DNA from 2 places in the Neobittarella massiliensis (ex Bilen et al. 2018) genome. Region 2 is predicted to be linked to the other one. Evidence: predicted binding sites of a transcription regulator. Region 2 holds the regulator's gene; the other holds the start of a gene.
The links. Region 2 encodes HrcA, which represses chaperone genes, less so after heat shock. Its sites were predicted from a motif close to TGTTAGCACTCNNNNNNNNNGAGTGCTAACA; they were not measured.
Positions count from the first base shown of each region.

Region 1 (3,238 bases), on a different contig from region 2:
GGGCAGGTGGGAAAAGAATACGCCCAGCTGGTCGAGGCCCACAGCGCCCGCAGCTGCACCATCACCGCCAGCACGAAAATGCCGTTCGTGCTCAATATCGACGGCGAATGCGCCCCGGTGACCGAGGCCACTTTTCAGGTGCTGCCGGGGGCGCTGCGGGTGCGGGTGCCGGCCCGCTAGTATAGGCGTGCACACCGGGTTATGTAAAGGGCCGCGCGCACGGCCCCTTTTTGTGTGTTCCCGCTCTCTACTCAAATTTGGGCGGTTTGCCGGCCACCTGGCTCAGGTCGCTCTGGGGAGATGGCTCCGACATGCTAAAATACATCTTCGCCGCCTTGGTGGTGCCAAAATCCCGGTTGGAGCCGGTATCCTGCACCTTGTTGAAGGCCTCCCTGAACATGGCGTTGTGGGCCTCTTCGCGATTGAGTAGAAAATCGATGGTCTCGCGCACCTTTTTGTCCTCGATCTGGCGGTACAGGTACTCGTATACCACCTTGGCCCGCTGTTCCGAAGCGATATTCGAGAGCAGATCGGCGCACAGATCGCCGGTCACCGTCACGTAGTCGCCGGTCCAGGAGTAGCCCGAGGCGTTGATAAGGCCCGGGTTGAGCCCCAATATCACGTGCGACTGGATCTCGCCAGCGCCCACCGCGGCATAGTCTACATCGTGGCCGTTGAGCATGCTGATCGTCGTCGCCACCATCTCCATGTGGCCCAGCTCCTCGGCTGCGATGTCCAAAAACAGGTCTTTGATCTCGGGGTCCTTGATGCGAAAGCTCTGGGACATGTACTGCATAGCCGCTTTCAACTCGCCGTTACCGCCGCCCAGCTGCTCCTGCAGCAGAACTGCGTACTGGGGATTGGGCTTTTCCACCTGTACCGGGTGAAAGAGCATCTTTTCGTGTTTGAACATTGCGGTCGCCTCCATTTATATTTGAGTATACCTAAATTGTGCCCACGGTCCTCAAAACCCATACGCCGGGCAGCAAATTTGCCCACCGACCGCCCTTCTAAACGCCGCTATGCGGGTATTTTTGTATAAATTGTTAATTTTTTTGACTTTCTCTGATTTTTACTTGATTTTTTCTGAAAACTGTATAAAATGATTATTAGCACTCGGGGTTACAGAGTGCTAAAACACAAAGGAGGAATTATCCATGACAATCAAACCCTTAGCAGATCGTGTTCTGATTAAAATGACCGAGCCCGAAGAGACCACTTCTAACGGCATCATCCTGCCGGGCGCAGCAAAAGAAAAACCCCAGGTAGCCGAGGTGCTGGCCGTGGGTCCCGGCGGCGTGGTCGATGGTAACGAAGTCGAGATGATCCTCAAGGTGGGCGACAAAGTCATCGCCAGCAAATATGCCGGTACCGAGGTCAAGGTAGACGGCGAGGAATGCGTACTGGTCCGTCAGTCTGACGTGCTGGCCGTCGTCGAGTAACAGCCATCTCTCCGGGGCGCCGCCCCGCTTTCACCATACATCTTAACGATTCGGGCCGGCCCTACTGCGCCGGGCCCAACAGCCGCATAACAGGAGGTTTTACACATGGCAAAAGAGATCAAATTCGCTGAGGAGGCCAGACAGGCCCTGCAGTCGGGTATCGATCAGCTGGCCGATACCGTCAAAGTCACTCTGGGCCCCAAGGGCCGCAACGTCGTGCTCGACAAAAAGTACGGTGCCCCGCTGATCACCAACGACGGCGTCACCATCGCCAAGGAGATCGAGCTGGAAGACCCGTTTGAGAACATGGGCGCCCAGCTGGTCAAAGAGGTCGCCACCAAGACCAACGACGCTGCCGGTGACGGCACCACCACCGCTACCGTACTGGCTCAGGCGCTGGTGCGTGAGGGAATGAAAAACGTGGCTGCCGGCGCCAATCCCATGGGCGTGCGCCGCGGTATCCAAAAAGCGGTCGACGCAGCAGTCGACTACATCGTCGAGAACGCCCGCCAGGTAGACGGCTCGGCCGATATCGCCCGCGTCGCCTCCATCTCTGCCGGCGACGATTTCGTGGGCCAGCTGATCGCCGACACCATGGAGAAGGTATCCTCCGACGGCGTTATCACCATCGAGGAGTCCAAGACCGCCGACACCTATTCCGAGGTCGTCGAGGGCATGCAGTTCGACCGCGGCTATATCTCCCCCTACATGGTCACCGACACCGACAAGATGGAGGCCGTGCTGGACGACCCCTACATCCTCATCACCGACAAAAAGATCTCCAACATCCAGGATGTACTGCCGCTGCTGGAGCAGATCGTACAGTCGGGCAAAAAGCTGCTGATCATCGCCGAGGACATCGAGGGCGAGGCGCTGACCACCCTGCTGGTCAACAAACTGCGCGGCACCTTCAACTGCGTGGGCGTCAAAGCTCCCGGTTTCGGTGACCGCCGCAAAGAGATGCTGCGCGATATCGCCATCCTCACCGGCGGCGAGGTCATCAGCGACGAGCTGGGTCTCGACTTAAAAGAGACCACCATCGACCAGCTGGGCACTGCCAAGCAGGTCAAGGTGATGAAAGAGAACACCATCATCGTCGACGGTGCCGGCGACAGCCAGGCCATCAAAGACCGGGTCGCCCAGATCAGAAACGAGATCGCCAATTCCACCTCCGACTTCGATCGCGAGCGGCTGGAGGAACGGCTGGGCAAACTGGCCGGCGGCGTAGCGGTCATCAAAGTGGGCGCTGCCACCGAGATCGAGATGAAAGAGAAGAAGCTGCGCATCGAGGACGCCCTGTCTGCCGCTAAGGCCGCTGTAGCCGAAGGCATCGTGGCCGGCGGCGGTACCGCTTTCTTAAATGCCACCAACGCCGTCACCAAACTGGTGAGCGCCACCTCCGGCGACGAGAAGACCGGCGTCAACATCGTGCTCAAAGCGCTGGAGGAGCCCATCCGCCAGATCGCTGCCAACGCCGGCTTAGAGGGCTCGGTCATCATCGATAAGATCCGCCGCTCCAGAAAAGTGGGCTACGGTTTCGACGCCTACAACGAGCAGTACCTGGATATGATCGAGGGCGGTATCGTCGACCCGACCATCGTCAGCCGCAGCGCGCTGCAGAACGCCGCTTCGGTCGCCGCTATGGTACTGACCACCGAGAGCCTGGTCGCCGACAAAAAAGACGAAAACGAGCCTGCCATGCCCATGAACCCCGGTATGGGCGGCATGATGTAACCCCGAAAAAATAAGAGCCGTGATCGAGTCGCGGCCCCCCGCACCGGATCGGTGCTGTACCG
Region 1 covers NZ_JACOGI010000001.1:1,538,253-1,541,490, reverse strand. Annotated here, with positions in the region: gene H8K20_RS07110 (diacylglycerol/lipid kinase family protein) at 1-180, shown strand, start outside; gene H8K20_RS07105 (manganese catalase family protein) at 248-913, opposite strand; gene H8K20_RS07100 (co-chaperone GroES) at 1,158-1,442, shown strand; gene groL (chaperonin GroEL) at 1,548-3,176, shown strand.
Region 1: H8K20_RS07100 (co-chaperone GroES) is a predicted target of HrcA. The motif match lies at 1,108-1,138, and genes of this name have one in related genera.

Region 2 (3,238 bases):
CGTGTCTGTCGCCAAACGGCGACAGACACGGCCTGTTTTCATATCGCACTACAGCGGGTGGTGGAACAGCAGCAGGTCCACACAGCGGCCATCGTTTAGCCGGTAGCCGTTTTTGCAGGTCCCCAGCTGGGTAAAGCCCAGCTTTTTATACAGGGCGATGGCCGGGGCGTTGGTGCACACCACGGCGTTAAATTGCAGCCCCACAAAGCCCAGCTCCCGCGCTTTTTGCAGCGAGTGCCGCACCAGCAGCTCCCCCAGGTGCTGGCCCCGGCAGCCGGCGTCCACCGCGTAGGAGGCGTTGGCCGTCACCGCGCAGTGCCCGATCCCGTTGGGGTGCAAAATGTAAAGGCCCACCACCCGGCCGTTTAGCTCCGCCACGCCGGTAAACGACTGGGCGGCAAAAAAGTCACCGGCCTCCGCCGCAGCCAGCGGCACCTCCTGCGGAAAGTAACAGCCGGCGGCGACCACGTCGTTCCACAGCGCGGTCATCTGGGGCAGGTCTTGGGGTGCAAAGGGGCGTACCGCCGGGGCGGTCGGTCTATCAGTGGGCATGTCGCAACTCTCCTCTATCATCGTCGCCTGGCAAATGGCTGCCAGTCTCTCGCCCACCAGTATACGCCGCCGCTGCACCGCTGTCAAAACAGCGGGATAAACGGCGATGTTTAGCGGTTGTAAGGCCGGTTTGTGACCAATATGTAAATTGTAAAATCCTCGCTTGACTTTGTTTGACTTTCGTGATACATTGTATGTGTTGGCACTCGATGTATATGAGTGCTAAAGAAAAGATAGAGCGGCGGCTGCCGGTTTTCTGCCGGCGGGCTGCCCGGGCAGGAGGTGCGGGCGGTTTGATCACCCAGAGACAGAGCTTTATATTAAAATCTATTTGCGACGCATATGCCCGCACCGGCGAGCCGGTGGGCAGCAAAGCCATCGCCGCGCTGCCGGGCATCAGCATGTCCTCGGCCACCATCCGCGCCGAGATGGCCGCCCTCGAGAAGTACGGCTTTCTCACCCACCCCCACACCTCGGCCGGCCGGGTGCCCACCAGTCTGGGCTACCGCTTTTACATCGACCACCTGATGGAGCGCGACGAGCTCTCGGCCGACGAGCAGCAGCAGATCGCCCAGTTTTTGACCCACGGCCTGCCCGATCCCGACAGCATTTTGCAGCGGGCGGGTAACCTGCTGGCCTACCTCACCCAGTACGCCACCTTGGCCACCTCCCCCCAAATGCAGGATATCTGCTTTCAGAAGATCGAGCTGCTGCTGCTCTCGCCCACCACTCTGGCCATCGTGGCCATGACCGGCGGCGGGCTGGTGCTCAACCGGGTGTGTCGGCTGGAGGAGCCGGCCGACGCCGACGCGCTGGTAGTGCTCGAGAACTTTGTCCGCCGCAACATCCTCGACCGCCCGGTGGGCGAGATCGTCCCCGCCCATCTGCAGGGCGAGATGCTGGCGGTGCTGGCGGCCTGCCCGGTATTAAAGCCGGTGCTGGCCCAGCTCATCGGCCTGTGTCAGGAGCTGTGCTCGGTAAAGGTGCAGGTGCAGGGGCAGACCAACCTCCTGCGCTACGCCCGGCAAGACACCGACTTTTTCACCTTTCTCGACCTGCTGCAGCAGCGCGCCCGGCGCGACCAGAGCCCCGCCCCCCGGCAGATCGCCATCACCATGGGCGACGACCTGGGCGCCAACCTGTCGGGTATCGCCTTTGTCAGCACCCCATACCGCTCCGGCGGCGGCGAGAGCGGCGTGCTGGGCGTCATCGGGCCCAGCTACCTCAATTACAGCAAGATCATACCCCATATAGAATATTTTACCGCCCTGCTCGGCAATATTTTAAGTGGCGCCGACAGTGAGGGCGACCAGTGACCGCGGCCAGCGGGCCAGAAAGGAGCTTTTAGGTGAACAGCGAAGAGAAGACGCCAGAGACCGAGGCCCAGCAGCCCGGCGCAGACAACGAGGTGCAGCAGGCTACGGCCGCTGCCGGCGACCCGCCCAGTACCGACAAGGACCAGATCCCATCAGAGGAAAAGGCGGAGAGCAAAGAGAAAAAACACCGCAAAAAGAAAAAAGATCCCCTGCAGGAGGAGCTGGATAAGCAAAAAGAGGAAAACAGCCAGCTGCAGGAGCGCCTGCTGCGGATAAGCGCCGAGTACGATAACTTCCGCAAGCGCTCCACCAAAGAAAAAGACGGCATCTACGCCGAAGGCGTGGCCGGCACCGTCACCCAGTTTATCGATGTGCTCGACAATCTGGAGCGGGCGCTGGCGGCCAGCGAGACCGAGGACGACTTTACCAAAGGCATCGCCATGGTCGTCACCCAATTCAAAGCGGCGCTCGAAAAGCTGGGCGTCACCGAGGTGGACCCCGCCGGCGGCAGTTTCGATCCCAACCTGCACAACGCCGTCATGCACATCGAGGACGACGAACTGGGTGAAGGGGCCATCGTGGATGTGTTCCAAAAGGGCTACGTCATGGGCGACCGGGTCATCCGGTATGCCATGGTAAAAGTGGCAAATTAGAAATTTGCCACTCCAAGAAGAAGGCGCTGTCGGGGCGCAGCCCCTCCTGCCGCTGTGCGCGGCACCGCCCCTTCTTCCGGTCACAGTGTCGATGTAAGACACAGGGCGCTGGCCACTTACAGAAGAAAGCACTCTCGGGGCGCAGCCCCTCGCGCTGCTTCGCAGCAGCGTACTTTCTTCCGGCCACAGCGCCGCTCCTAAAAAAGGAACTGGGCGCAGCCCCTCCTGCCGCTGTGCGCGGCACCGCCCCTTCTTCCGGTCACGGTGTCGATGTAAGACACTGGGCGCTTGGCCACTTACAGAAGAAAGCACTCTCGGGGCACCGCCCCTCGCGCTGCTTTCTTCCGGTCACATCGCCGTTGTGGAAAGCAGGGGCACATTGCCACTTATAGCAGCGCAAAATCTCAGGGCCGCACGGCCACCTGTACCGTACATGCAAAAACACCTGTGCGGGCGGCAGACCCTTTTTCATAGACAGACGATTTGGTAAAATATCAGGTTTTATATAAGGAGGAAACAACAATGGGAAAAATCATCGGCATCGACTTGGGCACCACCAACTCCTGTGTAGCCGTCATGGAGGGCGGCGAGGCAGTAGTCATCGCCAACGCAGAGGGCGCCAGAACCACCCCTTCGGTGGTCGCCTTCTCCAAGACCGGCGAGCGCATGGTGGGTCAGGTGGCCAAACGTCAGGCCATCACCAACCCCGAAAAGACC
Region 2 covers NZ_JACOGI010000002.1:303,325-306,562, forward strand. Annotated here, with positions in the region: gene H8K20_RS10520 (GNAT family N-acetyltransferase) at 49-552, opposite strand; gene hrcA (heat-inducible transcriptional repressor HrcA) at 846-1,868, shown strand; gene grpE (nucleotide exchange factor GrpE) at 1,901-2,521, shown strand; gene dnaK (molecular chaperone DnaK) at 3,044-3,238, shown strand, end outside.